DNA from 4 places in the Bradyrhizobium sp. CB82 genome. Region 4 is predicted to be linked to each of the others. Evidence: predicted binding sites of a transcription regulator. Region 4 holds the regulator's gene; each other region holds the start of a gene.
The links. The regulator LexA, encoded in region 4, represses DNA repair genes until DNA is damaged. The targets are predictions, from matches to a motif close to TGTTCNNNNTGTGTTCNG.
Positions count from the first base shown of each region.

Region 1: a site for LexA is predicted at 2,323-2,340, ahead of QA640_RS04360 (DUF3072 domain-containing protein). Genes of this name have one in related genera too.
Region 2: a site for LexA is predicted at 2,508-2,525, ahead of rmuC (DNA recombination protein RmuC). Genes of this name have one in related genera too.
Region 3: a site for LexA is predicted at 1,880-1,897, ahead of recA (recombinase RecA). Genes of this name have one in related genera too.

Region 1 covers NZ_CP121650.1:917,556-921,765, reverse strand. The annotation lists gene QA640_RS04385 (hypothetical protein) at 123-503, opposite strand; gene QA640_RS04380 (hypothetical protein) at 560-781, opposite strand; gene QA640_RS04375 (hypothetical protein) at 1,443-1,643, shown strand; gene QA640_RS04370 (hypothetical protein) at 1,664-2,071, shown strand; gene QA640_RS04360 (DUF3072 domain-containing protein) at 2,370-2,576, shown strand; gene QA640_RS04355 (plasmid stabilization protein) at 2,607-2,909, shown strand; gene QA640_RS04350 (complex I NDUFA9 subunit family protein) at 3,338-4,210, shown strand, end outside.
Region 2 covers NZ_CP121650.1:9,140,607-9,144,816, forward strand. The annotation lists gene QA640_RS43275 (MFS transporter) at 1-1,085, opposite strand, end outside; gene rmuC (DNA recombination protein RmuC) at 1,280-2,476, opposite strand; gene def (peptide deformylase) at 2,649-3,176, shown strand; gene fmt (methionyl-tRNA formyltransferase) at 3,369-4,210, shown strand, end outside.
Region 3 covers NZ_CP121650.1:3,425,616-3,429,825, reverse strand. The annotation lists gene gcvP (aminomethyl-transferring glycine dehydrogenase) at 1-608, shown strand, start outside; gene recA (recombinase RecA) at 699-1,787, opposite strand; gene QA640_RS16365 (DUF2798 domain-containing protein) at 2,951-3,160, opposite strand; gene QA640_RS16360 (hypothetical protein) at 3,704-3,874, opposite strand; gene QA640_RS16355 (hypothetical protein) at 4,162-4,210, shown strand, end outside.
Region 4 covers NZ_CP121650.1:5,144,056-5,148,265, forward strand. The annotation lists gene QA640_RS25050 (HAD-IA family hydrolase) at 1-285, shown strand, start outside; gene QA640_RS25055 (hypothetical protein) at 447-653, shown strand; gene glp (gephyrin-like molybdotransferase Glp) at 998-2,209, shown strand; gene lexA (transcriptional repressor LexA) at 2,385-3,083, shown strand; gene QA640_RS25070 (hypothetical protein) at 3,686-4,123, shown strand; partial or broken gene QA640_RS25075 (ComEC/Rec2 family competence protein) at 4,132-4,210, opposite strand, start outside.

The DNA of each region.
Region 1 (4,210 bases), 4.2 Mb from region 4:
CTGCAAGAAGTGAGACACGACGATTATTCGCCTTGAGCGCGAGGGCGACCGCGTAGCACTCCATTCGATCACCTCTCGGCAGGGCGAGCTGCGCCACAGCCGATCGAACGGTTCTCCGCGCCTCAGCCAAGAAGCCGATTTCGCCGGAACATGAACCCGGTCGGAGCGAATCTTCTGGCCACCTCGAGCGCGCGGCTCTCGCAGCTTTCCAGTGCAATCTTCTGGGAGAGCATGACGTCTCCGATCGGCAGCTCGCCCATCGGCAGGAAACACAGCCCGATCGTCGGACGGTCCTTTTCGTCGATCTCGCAGACGTTCGTCATGGCGCCCGCGTAGATCCTGTACTGCTTGCCCGTATCGGCGCCGACGACCTCGAAATAGCCCTTTGCCGCGAACTGGGTCCGTTGCGCCGGCGATAGCCACTCTCGCAAGAGCCGCAGCGAGCGGCCCTCCGGAGTTCTCTCGGCACCGTGTCGTATGAGGAGAGCCCGGATCGCTCTCACGCGCGAGCGTTCACCCGGGCGAGACGGCCTGAAGCTCAACATGGCGCGCGGACCGATCACCCGCCAACCAGCCTGGGGAAGAACACGGTTTCCTCCGCGTTCGGATCGAACGACCGGATCTGCGAGACCTGACCCTGACCGGTCCGGACTGCCGCGGTGAAGCCGGTATTGGTGAGCTCGTAGAACCGCTGCTCCGCCTTCGCCAGCTCTCGTTCGTCGTCCGGATTGAAAAGGTGACGGCTGTCGCCGGTACGGTCCATCACGATCTGGATTGCCATGCTCGTCCTCCTCGGAATGCTGATGGCCAAGGACCTGATCCAAGTATCCAGCCGAAGTCGCGAAGTTTCAAGAAGAAGATGTCGTCGCGAGCGTTGGATATGATCAGCCCAAAGGGGCAACCGTCTTCATGACCGGGGATCGGGGAGCAGACTTTGGTCAGGCGGGATTTTCCGTGTGGTGTCCTCGCCTCGCTGCATTTCGTCAACGGAACCACCGGGAAGTCACTAGCTAGGCGAGCGAAGCGATTAGCCGACCGGCGTTCAGCCCTCCACCTGCTCGGTCAGGTCCTCGACGTGGTGCAACACGGGCCATCCGTCCCCGTCGTGGATTGCCGAGTTGATTGGCTGTCAGTGGCGTTCGACGAACTTCGAGCGTCCGCTTCAGTACAGGGTCGCCCGTTTCGCCAGCAGCCTTTCGAGGTTCGCGATATTCTGCTCGCAGATGAATTTCTTCATGCGTTCGGCGCTGAACCTGGTGCGGCAGTCATTGCGTACGCCGCCCCGTGGCATAAAGGTACCTCACGACCTCGGCAAGGGACACGCATTTTAGGGCTATTGCCAAATCCAAGCGGAAATGTAGAGTTCGAGAGTTTTTTTAACACTCTTGAATTCGACACTGCACCGGTTGCGATACGATAGTTTTTTCTCTTGGGGGTCTCCCATGTTCGATCCTGCTACGACGGCGCTTTTGCGCGCAGTCCTGGACGAAGTCTGCGAAGAGGTTTCCCGGACCGAAACGGGCGCCCGCACCCACGTGGCTTCTAAGATCCTGGAAGCCGCGACCCGAGGCGAGACGTCCCCCGTCAGCCTTAAGCAGATCGGCCGGGAGGCTCTCTCCGAAGCGCCGACGATGTGGCGTTAGGTCCCGAGTGGGGGCTAAGGGTGAATTTCCAGGTCACCGTGCTGAAGGTACTGGTGAGCTACCCGGACGGCTTCGCCGTGATGGCCGACCTCAAGCGCGACATGGCAATTCTTGCGACCAGCGGACGCGACTGGGCCGAACGGACCAAGCGCTTGGGCACGCGCGTGCCGGATCTGGACATCTTCTCGCAAGCGCTCGTCGAGCGCTTGAACGGCGGGTGGCGCATTACCCAAAAGGGGCGCGCGGTGCTCGAGTTTATAGAAGCTCGTCCGTGCGGTCCGGAGCCTGTGGCCGAAGAAGCTCCGTCGGCCCGGCCCGGCCCCGCAGCGCCGGCATTGCGGCTCCCGGCGCAAAGGGGGCGGCGACGCCGCGAATGCCGACAGCGGCGGCGGATCGCCCGTGAAGGTGTTCAACCGAACGCTTCCTGAGAGTACCTCTGCAACCCTCGCCGAAGTTGCCGCTGGATGGGTCTCCCGTCCGTGAGAAGGCGAGCACACCGACATGGCCGGCCTCGCGCGAAAAGCGCCACGGCGCGCATGACGGCCGCGTTGGCGCTGAGGCATATTCCATCGCCTCTGCTGGCGCGACACCGTCGTCGGTTGGGACGAATGCAAACTGAGATATTTCGGCGGGCCGCGCAAACGAGCGCCCGGGCAATCTGGATTGACCGGACCGGAATAGGAACAATTAGTGAACTACGCCGTTCCTTGCGCGAGGAGCCCGGCCATGAGCACCAAGGAAACCGCTGCCAATATTCAGAAGAATCCCGACGATTGGGTGTCGGGGGACGAGCCCATGACTGACGCCCAGGCGTCCTACCTGCAGACGCTGTCAGAACAAGCACGCCTGCCCTTCACGGTCGGGAAGGACCTCACCAAGGCGGAGGCATCCAAGCTCATTGACGAACTGCGCAAGAGAGCGGGCGTCGAGTAGGAGAAGCGATACTTGTCAAAGGAGGCCGTGATGCCACGCGGCGACAAACGAAGTTACACCGATAAGCAGAAGCGACAGGCCGAACACATTGAGGAAGGCTACGAAGCCCGAGGTGTTCCCGACAAGGAAGCCGAGCGGCGGGCCTGGGCGACCGTGAACAAAGAAACCCATGGCGGCAAGAAGAGCGGTTCCGGTAGGGGCACCGAAGAAGACACTTCAGCGTCTCGCAAGGGCGGCAGGCTTGGCGGAAAAGCGTCGGCCAGCCGATCGGCCGCTGAACGTTCCAGGTCAGCCAAGAAGGCTGCTCGAACCCGCAAACGCCGGGCGGCGTGAAGGAGGTACAATGCCGACATGCGAAACCTGCGGCAATGACTATGACAAGGCCTTTCAGGTGTTGATGAACGGCCAGGCGCACACGTTCGACAGTTTTGAGTGCGCGATTCATGCTCTGGCCCCGACGTGCAAGCATTGCGGAACGCGCATCGTTGGACACGGCTTGGAAAAGAGCGGCACCTACTATTGCTGCGACCACTGTGCCCAAAAGGAAGGGGTGACTGACCTCCGCGATCGTGTGTAGGAATTCCGGCGACCACGCAGGCAGGTGAGATGACACGGATGCTGCGGTCACTATCCGATCTTGATGGTTGGCGTATGGCCGGCTCCGGCGGATTTCGCCTACGCGGACCGATGGCTCGTCGATAGAACAGACGACCGACGAGCCTGCCGCCTCCGCTGGGCCTTCTTGCTTGAGACTGTCTCAGATGGTGGTGGCCGCAAATAATCGCCTTGTAACGGTGTTCGGCGGAACGGGATTTCTCGGCCGTCGCGTCGTTCGATGCCTTCTCCGGGCGCCTGAGCTGTCCGTTCGGATTGCATCAAGACATCCCGAACGAGGCAGACAGCTTTTTGGCTATGACGACCCGCGCCTCCAATCTGTGGAAGTCGATCTCCGTGACGAGGGTTCGATCGCCAATGCACTTGATGGCGCCTACTGTGCCATCAATGCGGTCAGTCTCTATGTTGAACAAGGACAGGAGACGTTTCACTCCGTGCATGTAGAATCGGCTCGGCGATTGGCCGCCCGAGCACGTCGAGCTGGCGTCAAGCGGCTCATCCACCTTTCCGGAATCGGCTCTGACGCTACTTCACCGTCCCTCTATATTCGCAAGCGCGGCGAAGGCGAACTGGCGGTCCGCGCGGCATTTTCTGAGGCCACGCTGGTTCGCCCGGCTGTCATGTTCGGCCCGGATGACGCGTTTCTCACCACGATCCTCAAACTGCTCCAGCAGTATCCGATCTATCCGATGTTCGGACGCGGATCGACGAGATTGCAACCGGCCTATGTTGACGATGTGGCCGAGGCAATCACAAGAGCACTTCTGAGGACCGAAACGAACGCAATCACGTACGAATGCGCTGGTCCTCGCATTTACACATACAAACAGCTTCTCAGAACCGTCGCGCAGGCAGCCCGCCGCCAACCTATGCTCATTCCCGTGCCATTTGCTGCTTGGCATGTCGCGGGATGGGTTTCGGAACTGTTTCCAAGGCCACCGATCACACGGAATCAGGTGGAGTTGATGCAGATCGACAACGTAGCGTCGGTGGGAATGCCAGGATTTTCTGAGCTTGGA
Region 2 (4,210 bases), 4.0 Mb from region 4:
GCCAGCGCCCATTGATTGGTGCCGACCAGCGCGAGCCACGAGAAGGACAGGTTCGCGATCGCCTGCACCAGGCCGCCGATCCACAGGCTCGTCGCCAGCGAATAGCGCCGCGCAACGAAACCGCCGGCAAAGCCGCCGATCAGCGTCGCTGCCAGTCCGACGCCCTTCACGATCGCCGCGTAGTCGTTGCGGGAGAAGCCGAGGTCGATCACGAACGGGGCCGTCATGGTGCCGGAGAAGGCATCGGTGAACTTAAACAGCACCACGAAAGCGAGCGCGGCGAGCGCATCCTTGCGCGACAGAAATTCCGAGAATGCGCCGATCGCGGCGTGCAGCACGCGCGCGAACGCCGTCTCGGTCTGCGTTGCGGCCTCCGCCTTTGCGGATTGTGCTGGCTCGGTAGCAAGAAGCGCGGTGATGGTGCCGATCAGCACCAGCGCCGCCATCACCATATAGCCCCACATCCACGCGGACGGCTTCGAAATGCCGGTGCTTTCGAAGCCGGACACGATGAACAGCGCTCCGGCGGTCGAGACCAGCATGCCAATGCGATAGGCCGCGACATAGGAGGCCATGCCGGCTGCCTGCTCGCTCTCGGGCAGGCTCTCGACGCGAAAGGCGTCGACCACGATGTCCTGCGTCGAGGACGTCGTCGCCACCAGCAGGGCGCCGAGCGCGACGAAGAACGGCGAGCGTGCGGGGTCGGTCAGCGCCAGCAGCAGGATCGAGATGATCAGGAGGAGTTGCGAGAACAGCAGCCAGCCGCGGCGGCGCCCGAAGGCGCGTGTGAACAGCGGCACGTGCAGCGCATCCACCAGGGGGGCCCAGAGGAACTTCAGCGTGTAGGGCGTGCCGACCAGCGCGAAGAGACCGATGGTCCCGAGATCGACGCCGGATTCCCGCATCCACACCAAAAGCGTCGAGCCCGACAGCGCCAGCGGCAGGCCGGAGGAGAAGCCGAGGAACAGCACAATCAGCACCCGCGGCTGCAGGTACACGGCCAGGCTCTCGCGCCAGGAGGCGGCGGCTGAAGCATCGGCGGCGGTTGCCGGGGCAGTTCCGGAGGTCGCGTCGGGTGCGGTCATGGAGGGGTGTTAGCAGATTCTGGCTGAAAAGGCCTTCGCTCCTGCGCGTGGGATAGGAACTATCGACACTCCTTTCGATGTCATCGTCCGCGAAGGCGGACGATCCAGTACTCACCGGCGTCTCGATTTAATCGCGACCGCCGCGGCGTACTGGATGCCCCGCCTTCGCGGGGCATGACAGCGTACCGTGGAAATCACTCCCCCGCCTGGAGCTTGCGCGGGAATAGCTCTGGGCCGCTTGCGACCAGGCGCGGGCCTTCGGGCGCGTCGGTCTTGCTGAAATCGAGCTCCTCGATCCGTCCTGCGCGCTTCTCGATCTTGTCGGCGGAGATCAGGATCTGGCGCACGTCCTCGTTCACGTCGGCAAAATGCTTCTGCAATTTCAGCACGCGGTCGCGCAGGCGTCCCAGATCGTCGCCGAGCTTGATCACCTCGGTGCGGATCTGGTCGGCGGCATCGCGCATGCGCGCGTCCTTCATGATCTGCTGCATCACCTGGATCGCGAGCATCAACAGCGACGGCGACACCAGCACGACACGGGCGCGGTAGGCCTTCTGGATCACGTCGTCGAAGCCGTCATGGATCTCGGCATAGACAGATTCCGAGGGAACGAACATCAGCGCCATCTCCTGGGTCTCGCCGGTGACGAGATATTTTTCGGCGATGTCGCTGACGTGCTTCATCACGTCGCCGCGCAGACGCTGCGTGGCGAGGCGCCGCTCCTCGTCGGTGCGCGCATCGTGCAGCGCGGTCATCGCCTCCAGCGGAAATTTTGCGTCGATGCAGAGCGGCCGCTGGTCGGGCAGGAACACGACGCAGTCCGGCCGTTTGCCGGTCGAGAGAGTGAACTGGAACTCGTAGGAGCCTTTCGGCAGCCCGTCCTGGACGATCGCCTCCATCCGCGCCTGGCCGAACGCGCCGCGCGACTGCTTGTTGGCGAGCACGTCCCGCAAGGTGGTCACCTGCGTGGTCAGGTCGGTAAGGTTCTTGTGCGCGTTGTCGATGATGCCGAGCCGCTCGTGCAGCGCGCGCAGGCTCTCCATGGTGTTGCGCGTCGAGTGCTCCATGGACTGGCCGACGCGATGGGTGACCGAATCCAGCCGCTCGTTGACCGCGCGCGCCATCTCGGCCTGCCGGCCGGCGAGAGCCTGCGCCATGGCGTCGACCCGCCCGGAGGCCTCAGCTTGGGCGCGCAGCATCTGGCTCAGGCGCTCCTCCAGCTCGTCGGCCCGGATGGTCTGCGCCATGGCGAGTTCCGCCCCGCGCCGTGAGGACCGCGCGATGACGATGGCTATGGTCAGGAGCAGGATGAGGACCAGCCCGCTGACACCGATCAGGGCGTCGACGGTGCGCACCGGCCAGTCGCCGAGCATAAAAACGATCTCGTTCATGCCAGCCCTTCTAGCCGATTCGCGGCACGGCGCGAACGAAGAGGGAACATTTATGGTTAACCGGCAGTGAATTTTTTATGGTTAATGAGGCTCTAATTTTTATGGTTAGCGAAACGTTAACGGCGTTCCCCACCGCATTGACCGCACCGGGCGCGCGGCTTAAATCGCCGCCATGGCCTTAAGAGAGATTATCATCCTGCCGGACAAACAGCTGCGTCTGGTCTCCAAGCCGATCGAGAAGGTCACGGCGGAGATTCGCAAGCTTGCCGACGACATGTTCGAGACCATGTACGACGCGCCTGGCATCGGGCTCGCGGCGATCCAGGTCGCCCAGCCCCTGCGTCTGATCACCATGGACCTCGCCAAGCGCGATGAAAACGGCGAGACTGCGCGAGAGCCTCGCGTCTTCATCAATCCCGAAATCGTCGCGTCGTCCGAGCAGATGTCGGTCTATGAGGAGGGCTGTCTCTCGATCCCCGAATATTACGAGGAGGTCGAGCGGCCTGCGAAGGTGCGCGTGCGCTTCACCGATCTCGATGGCAAGCTGCATGAGGAGGATGCCGAGGGCCTCTACGCCACCTGCATCCAGCACGAGATCGACCATCTCAACGGCGTACTGTTCGTCGACTATTTGTCGAAACTCAAGCGCGACCGCGTGTTCAAGAAGTTCGAGAAAGCCGCAAAGCGCGCGGTGGAGTGATTTTTGCTGCTGCTCCCCCCTTGTGAGGGAGGGTGGGGGGAGGGGGTAGCTCAGGAAATGGTGCTCATCATTTGCGGGCGCCAGCAACGAGGCGCCCGCATCGTCTGCGCGTGAATCGAGAGAGCGCGCCATGTGGCACCCCCCTCCCCTAGCCCTCCCAGCAAGGGGGAGGGAACGCAGTGAGTTCTGTTGATGCCTCTCCGCCTCATCTTCATGGGCACGCCCGATTTCTCCGTGCCGACGCTGCTCGAGCTCGTCGCGCATGGCCATGAGATCGTGGCCGTCTACACCCGTGCGCCGAAGCCGGGCGGGCGGCGCGGGCTGCAGTTGCAGCCGACCCCGGTTGAAGATGCCGCGCGAAAGCTCGGCATTCCCGTTCTGACGCCGAAAACCTTGAAGACGCAGGACGCGCTCGACGAATTCCGCGCGTTCGATGCCGACGCCGCCATCGTCGTCGCCTACGGCATGATCCTGCCGCAGGCGATCCTCGATGCACCAAAGCTCGGCTGCTACAATCTGCATGCCTCGCTGCTGCCGCGCTGGCGCGGCGCCGCGCCCATCAACCGTGCGATCATGGCTGGTGATGCCGAGAGCGGCGTCATGGTGATGAAAATGGACGTGGGCCTCGACACCGGCGACATCGCCATGGCCGAGCATGTTGCGATCTCGGACAGCATGACCGCCGCCGATCTGCACGATCGCCTCGCCCGGCTCGGCGCTGACCTGATGGTGCGCGCGGTGGCCGCGCTCGCGCGAGGTGGGCTGCAACTCAGGAAGCAGAGCGAGGACGGCGTCACCTACGCGGCCAAGATCGACAAGGCCGAGGCGCGCATCGACTGGACCAAGCCTGCGCGCGAGGTGCTGCGCCACATCCACGGCCTGTCGCCCTTTCCCGGCGCCTGGAGCGAACTCGCCGGGGTAACCGAGAACGCGCGCCTAAAAATCCTGCGCTGTGAGCTCGCAAAGGGTTCGGGCGCGCCGGGCGACGTGCTTGACGACCAGCTCACCGTTGCCTGCGGCGACGGCGCGATCCG
Region 3 (4,210 bases), 1.7 Mb from region 4:
TGACCATCTCCTACATCTACATCCTGATGATGGGCGGCGAAGGCTTGAAGCGCGCGACCGAGATCGCAATCCTCAACGCCAACTACGTCGCGGCGCGTTTGGATGCGTATTTCCCAGTGCTCTACAAGAACGCGAAGGGCCGCGTCGCGCACGAATGCATCATCGATCCGCGCCCGCTGAAAACGACGAGCGGCGTCACCGTCGACGACATCGCCAAGCGCCTGATCGACTACGGCTTCCATGCTCCGACTATGAGCTTCCCGGTCCCGGGCACGCTGATGATCGAGCCGACCGAGTCGGAATCAAAGGCCGAGCTCGATCGCTTCTGCGACGCCATGATCGCGATCCGGAAGGAGATCGCCGAGGTCGAGAGCGGCCGCTTCAAGATCGAGGCATCACCGCTGCGCAACGCGCCGCACACCGTGCACGACATCGCCGATGACGATTGGAAGCGCGCCTACAGCCGCAGCGAAGGTTGCTTCCCCGCCGGCACCTCGCGCACCGACAAATACTGGTGCCCGGTGGGCCGCGTCGACAACGTCTATGGCGACCGTAACCTCGTGTGCACCTGCCCGCCGGTGAGCGACTACGCGCAGGCTGCGGAGTGAGGCCAACGGCTTAACGAAACGGGCGCCGAAGACGTCGGCAACTCAACGTCCTCAGCGCCCGCTCCTCGCGAAACTTTACCTGCGCGAGCCCTACTCCTCCGTCGGCTCCTCGCCGTCGGCGTCGCGCTCGGGATTGCCAGCTAAAATTTGCTCGGCAATCAGGCCGGAGTTTTGCCGGATCGCGGTCTCGATCTTGGCGGTGACGTCCGGGTTGGCCTTCAGGAACGCTTTGGAGTTCTCGCGGCCCTGGCCGAGGCGCTGGCTGTCATAGGAGAACCAGGCGCCAGACTTTTCGACGATGCCGGCCTTGACACCGAGATCGAGGATTTCGCCCATCTTGGACACGCCCTCGCCGTACATGATGTCGAACTCGACCTGCTTGAAGGGCGGTGCCAGCTTGTTCTTCACCACCTTCACGCGCGTGGTGTTGCCGACGACCTCGTCGCGCTCCTTGATCGCGCCGATGCGACGGATGTCGAGGCGGACCGAGGCGTAGAACTTCAGCGCGTTACCGCCGGTCGTGGTTTCCGGCGAGCCGTACATCACGCCGATCTTCATGCGGATCTGGTTGATGAAGATCACCATGGTGTTGGATTTGTTGATGGAGGCCGTCAGCTTGCGCAGCGCCTGGCTCATCAACCGCGCCTGGAGACCGGGCAGCGATTCCCCCATCTCGCCTTCGAGTTCGGCCTTCGGCACGAGTGCCGCGACCGAATCGATCACCATCACGTCCACCGCGCCCGAACGCACCAGCGTGTCGCAGATTTCCAGCGCCTGCTCGCCGGTATCGGGCTGGGAGATCAGGAGGTCGTCGATGTTGACGCCGAGCTTGCGCGCATAGACCGGATCGAGCGCGTGCTCCGCGTCGATGAAGGCGCAGATGCCGCCCTTCTTCTGCGCTTCCGCCACCGTGTGCAGTGCCAGCGTCGTTTTGCCTGAGGATTCCGGCCCGTAGATCTCGACGATGCGCCCCTTGGGCAGGCCGCCGATGCCGAGCGCGATATCAAGCCCGAGCGAGCCGGACGACACCGCCTCGATGTCCATCGAACGGTCGCTTTTGCCGAGCTTCATCACCGAGCCCTTGCCGAACTGGCGCTCGATCTGAGAGAGCGCGGCAGCCAAGGCTTTACTCTTGTCCATGGAAGATCCTTCGACGATACGCAGGGCAGTAGCGGACATTTGGTCGTGCTCCTTATGGCGGGGATTCGGCGTCGCGACAAACGGTTGGCGAAGCAGGTCGGCGATAAAAGTAACGTACACCGTTTGTTCCAGGTTCGCAATATGTTCTTTTGCGCTTCGACGGTACTGTCCGCATTTAACCCTCTGTGTACTAATTTGAATTCGGCAGTGTCCTAATTTGTTCGTCAGCTGCCACAACCTGTTCATCCACCAGATGGATTAGGCGTAAGAGGTGGGCAATTGGTGCCATCCCGGCGGGGCGCCGAACCGCTCAGGGTGGAGACGGTTTCGGGTTCACACCAAAATCCGTGAAAACAACCCCATGCAAAGGAGCCGGGCCAATTGTGATCCACGTGACGCCAAGGTGATTTCGACAGCCTTTTAGCCCGTTTATCGCCGGGCGCCGATCGAGGAACGGTGGAAAGATGTCTTCGGCTGTCTTCAGGATTGCGCTGTCGCTGACAAACTTTCGATCCGGCCACCAGTCTCGTGCTCCCAAGACCACGACTGAAGGGGCTGGCAGGCCGCCGCAATGTCGCTCGCTCTCATGGTCCAAAACTGAGGACGGCGGCGAGCAAGGCCGCACCGCCTAAAGCATGATCCGGAAAAGTGTGAAGCGGTTTTCCCTCGCGACAAGCGCGGAAACGCGTTTGCGCGGAGATCATGCACAAACAACAACCTCTAAAGCGCGATGACGATTCATCCCAGTCTCATCGCGCTTTAGCGGCCTCTGTCTCTCCGCGCGTGCCGGCCTACAGCACGGCCAGCAGAATGAGCCCCACGACCAACACGACAAAACCCATCGCCGTCGCAGCGGCGAATGATCGCTCTACGTTATCCATATGCCACCCCCTGATCGGCGGGCCACGTTCCCCCATGGCGTCGCCGAACTCGCAGAGTCTCCTCAATCGCTGTGTCGTAATTTCTGCGAGTGGGTGTCGGAATTGGGACGGGATTCGTCCTTGAGATGGCAAGGCGACCCAGCCGCAATCTGGGCTTGAAGAGTCAATCGCCCACTTCTGCCTGTAAGCTCCTTGTAAGCTGCGCGGGTTAACTTTGCTTGGCTACGGTGTTGCAGCCCAGCACCTCAGCCTCCAATAACCTTCTGCCCCGCCCGGCTCTCCCCGGCGGGGCTTTTTTTGTTCGCTGTCCCGCAATCAGCATCATCCGGAAAAGTGTGAAGCGGTTTTGCGCGTCCGCTGCACCGAGAAGGATCTGATCGCGGCCGCCGCCACGACAGGCAGCATCGCGGCCCAGGAGATCAGCCAGGACAGTAGCCAGTGTTTGAGGACGTCGGGCACCGCGGTTGCGGGCAGGCTCGCAATGGCGGCGGCGGCGATCAGGCAAGTCGGGCGGTGGATCGCGCCGAACATGAAATGGCTGTAGCAACCGGAAATGCCGAGCAAGAGGCGCTTTTGTCTTTCGACCCGACACGGGCGAAGCAAGGCACTTGCCGCGGCCTCATCTCGCCCCGCGAGGCGATCCGGGTGCTAGCGGCGGCCCGGCGGATGGCTCGCCGCCGCAGCCAGGCGGCGGCAGTTTCGACAGTCCCTCGAAGCGCCAGAAGGTGATCTGGCTCGTCTCGCCGCATCGCTCGCAAGCTAGCCTCTCCTCGCCGAGGCTGTAACGCCCGCGCCCGAAGACGGCAGGCGATGCCGGCTGCCTGCAATGCGGACAGACCAGCGAAAAGTTTCGCGCAGCCCAGCGCAACATGAGATTCCGAAGCCAGCCCACTTTACGAGGTCGAGTTTCTTACGAGGTCAAGTCAGGTACCATATCGTGAAACCTAGCGGTGTCATGTGTGTTCAAACATTGCAATGGGCGTTCATGCCGCATGTCGTTCGTTGACATGTCGCTCGCGGAACCCGTGGTTCTCCGGCCATGAACAAAGTTCCTGCCCCGGCCGCCGCACCCGGTCAATTCGGATAGTTGGTCCGCCCACCGTCCCGGTCGTGCATCTGAAGGATGCGCACAAAATCTGCCATGCTCGAACGATCGTCCCCTTCGCTTGCGCGCAGATTGTAGCCGTTTGTCTCGGCCCGGTCGCGTTGCCAGACCCACTTGAGGAGGTCGACGATCAGTTTCATGGAATCCGAACGCGTTGCCGGGTCGCCGGGTGTTGAGCCGAATGGTTTTGGATAAATCCTTGCCGAGCCAATGCACGGTCGGCCGGCTGGTTCCCTTAGCCCTGCCGAAATTTTGCGTTGCACCATTCGAGGCCAGCATATTTCGCAACACCTCATCGCCGGGTTTCGCACCGTACGGAAGGATTTGTTTGCATTATCCATGGCTTAGCGGCAAATTTGATGCACCGGGGGAATATTATGACGTTCAACATGTTATGTTAACCAACGGTGAATCGTGGAGGTAGGCCATGAATCACAGGGGCATCGAGTTCACTGTGGCCAAGACGGCGATACAAG
Region 4 (4,210 bases):
TTTTCCAACACCAACCGGCCGCATGTGGAATATTTCTCGAGGGAATATGCCGACGTGCTCGGCCATTTCCGCGAGCTGTATCTGTCCTCGAGCATCGGCCTGCGCAAACCCGATGCGGAGGCCTTCGACCATGTCGTCGCCGCGATCGGAGTACCCGCCGAGCGAATCGTGTTCTTCGACGATCTCGCTGAAAATATCGAAGGCGCGCGGGCACGAGGGCTGACCGCGGTTCACGTGACATCGCCTCACGACGTCGGTGAGGCGCTGAAGGCGCTGGGCTTCTAGGCGGCCGCATTGCTGCGGTCGCTCGCAGTCTCGTTCCCGCCGGATCCAGGAACTTTTTCAGCAAGATGTGGAACCAAGTCACTCTGTGTATTTTTGCACAGAGTTCCCGGAACGGATCTGCCACTCCGGAGTCATATGCCCGTTGGGTTTCTCTACGACGGATGCGTAACGTGTTGGGCAAGACCTACTTCAACAAGCAAGCCTCGATCCTTCTCAAATTCGCCAAGTCAACGTCGAATTCGCAGCTCTCCGCCAAGCTGGTGAGCAAGGCGGCCGATCTGAAAGCGCAGGCTGATCCGCTGCCGGAGAAGGATGTCGGACTGAGGGCGCCCGACGTCGATCCGGACAACGAAACGGGAGCCTCCTGATGTTAGCCGTGAGCCTGGTCGTCGCCGTGGCATGTCTGGCCACCGTCATTCCCGTCTTTCTCGTCATCGAAACGATCACGCGGCGACCCCGGTAAGCACTTTCGACCCACGAGTTGGTCCAGTCGCCACCTTGCGCCCGTATGGTCTCGACTTCCCCCCGGCCGCGCGCCATCGATCCCGGCATCCCCCGTCGCGGTGCCTCGCTCTCCCTCCCCGCGCTACACCGTCGAAACGACAAGCCCATCACTTCCGCCCCGTCTGCCTGTCTTTTGCTTCGACGCCTGCACTCGGCTAGAACGCTGAGCCCGACCGGGATGTTGATTTTCCATGCAGGAGTTTTGTCCGTGGCCCTGATGCCGGTGTCTGATGCGCTCGCGGCAGTGCTGGCGGGCGTCGAGCCCGTGGCGGAGGAGATGGTCGCACTGGAAGCCGCCTACCATCGCGTGCTGGCGCGCGATGTGGCGGCGCGGCGCACGCAGCCGCCGCAGGCGATGTCGGCAATGGACGGCTATGCGGTGCGCGCGGCCGATGCGGCGACGGTGGACGCAGAGCTCACCGTGATCGGCGAGGTCGCGGCCGGTCGACCGTTCACCGGCGTGGTGGGCGCGGGTGAAGCAGTGCGGATCTTCACCGGCGGCGTGGTCCCCGATGGCGCCGATGCGGTGGTGATCCAGGAAGACACGGTCGCCGACGACAGGCGCGTCACGATCAAGGAGGCCGCGATCGTTGGTCGGCACATCCGTCCGGCCGGCGTCGATTTCCACGAGGGCGAGGTGCTTCTGAGGACAGGAGCCCGGCTCACCGAACGAGACCTGTCGCTGGCGGCCGGCATGAACCACCCGGCGCTTGCCGTCCGCCGCCGGCCCAAGGTCGCGATCCTCGCGACCGGCGACGAGCTGGTGATGCCGGGTTCGACGCCCGGCGCGGGCCAGATCGTCTTTTCCAACGGCTACGCCCTGCATGCACTGGCGCGGGCCGAGGGTGCCGAAACGATCGATCTCGGCATTGCCGCCGATACCGTTGCGGCGACCACGGCCGGCATCCGCCGGGGCCGCGAGAGCGGCGCCGACATCCTGATCACGACCGGCGGGGCTTCGGTCGGCGACCACGATCTGGTCAGGCCGGCGCTTCAGGCCGAAGGCTTCGAGATGGCGTTCTGGAAGATTGCGATGCGGCCGGGCAAGCCGATGATGCACGGCCACCTCGGCGCGATGCGGGTGATCGGCCTGCCCGGCAATCCGGTCTCGTCTTATGTCTGCGGCTTCCTGTTCATGGTGCCATTGATTCGCGCGCTTGCAGGCCGCTCTGGCGTCCATCACCGCCGCGAGCGCGCCGTGCTTGGGTGCGACGTCGGGCCTAACGACGTCCGCGAGGACTATCTGCGCGCCCGGCTCGAGGAGCGCGAGGACGGCACGCTGGTGGCCCTTCCCGTCAACCACCAGGACTCCTCGCTGCTTGCGAATCTTGCTGCCGCACAAGCACTTCTCGTGCGCGCACCGTTCGCGCCGAAGGCCGAGGCAGGCACACCTTGCGAGGTGTTGCGGCTGCCCTTGTAAGGGCGATCTGATTCGCGCATGACGCGAACTTCGCTGCGTTCACCCAAAATTAAGTGGTTGCGGAACACATATCGAACATATAGTGTCCGTTCATGATTTGTTTCGAGCATCTAGCGGCTTCTGCTGAATCCGACGTCTCGGAATCGAACGACGTCAACCGGGGGACTTGGTCGAGATGTTAACGCGCAAACAATACGAGCTTCTGCGGTTCATCAGTGAGCGCCTCAAGGAAAGCGGCGTGCCGCCCTCCTTCGACGAAATGAAGGACGCGCTGGATCTGCGCTCGAAGTCGGGCATCCACCGCCTGATCACCGCGCTCGAAGAGCGCGGCTTCATCCGTCGTCTGCCCAATCGCGCGCGCGCCATCGAGGTCATCAAGCTGCCCGAGCTTCAGGCGGCAGGCGCCGGCCGCCGCGGCTTCACGCCGAGCGTCATCGAGGGCAATCTCGGCAAGGTGCGGGGCCCAAGCGCTCCCGCCGACGAGGGCGAGCGTCCGGTCGCCGTGCCCGTGATGGGACGGATCGCGGCCGGTACGCCGATCGAGGCATTGCAAACCCGTAGCCACACCATCAGCGTCCCTCCGGACATGCTCGGCTCGGGCGAGCACTACGCGCTCGAAGTGCGCGGCGATTCGATGGTCGATGCTGGCATCCTGGATGGCGACATGGCGCTGATCCAGCGCAACGAGACCGCCGATACCGGCGACATCGTGGTGGCGCTGATCGACGACGAGGAGGCAACGCTCAAGCGCTTTCGCCGCCGCGGTGCGTCGATCGCGCTGGAGCCCGCCAACACCGCCTATGAGGTGCGCATCCTGCCGCCGAACCGGGTGAAGATTCAGGGCAAACTGATCGGGCTGTACCGGAAGTATTGATTGCCCTCGTCCGGCAGATTGCCGGTCATCGCGCGGCGCCGCGGGGCGGACGGATTGTCCGCTCCGGGTGGATAGCATTTTCGCTTCCTCCGATTATCCCCACACCCTGCGCAGAGCCACATCCTCGAGCGCTGCAGGCGCGAAAGCGCTTTGCACAATGCAGAGGACAAAGCCATGCGACAGATGATTTTCAGCGTGATCTCGGCAGCGCCTTGATCGCGGGATCGGCTTCCGCGAGCGACGCAGCGCAGCACCACCATGCCGTCCGCAAGACGGAGCACGCGGCAAGCGCGCCATTCCGCAATTGCAGCAATGCGATCGCACCTGCCGCGCCGGCGAGGTGGCCCCCTACGGGGTACTCGGCTCCTGCCGGCCAGTGATAAAAGCTCGGATGTGTGAATGGTGTAAACCAAGATAGAGTCGCAGCGAGAGGCTTTGTTCCTCGTTCGCCGGGAAAGATCAGGAAAGATAATGTGATCGGGCGGCGCGCAGACGGGCCGCAGATTTGCCCACAAACGCGATACACTCGAAGGCTTCCACTCTGATAGAGGCCTGCGCCTCCGGGGGGCGCGGACCTGCTATCTCGCATGAGGAGCACTCCGATGTGTGACTACAGCCTACATGCCGTTGCGACCCGCCCCGCTCAAGTCGGCGAGACGATCGTCACGACAACTTTCCGCGGCACCTCGACGCGTGGATTTGCGTCGGAGCGTGATCTCTCGGTTGCCGTCTGCCTCCTGCCCGGCACCGAGCTCGCCTTCGCCGACAACGTCCGCTACGACAATCGCTGGATCTGGACGCGCACCGTCAACTCCCGCGTCGGCAAGTTCGGCAAGGTCGATCCGCACATTCCTGATCGTCATCATGATGCGATCGAATTCCCCGACGGCAACTACGTGCTGGTGACGCAACTCGTCGAAGGCCAGCGTGCCACCGTTCTGCAATTGCCGGTGACGCAGCCGCTCGGCGAGAAGACAGAGCAGCCGGCCGTCGAGCAGCACACGACCACGACGACCCCGACACGTCTGCCGATCGGCTGACGCGTCTTTTAATCCTCGGCCTGCAGGTCGGCCTCCGACGGCGTAGCGTCCTTGCTGTGTAACGTGGCCGGCCGCGGTGCGAGGCTG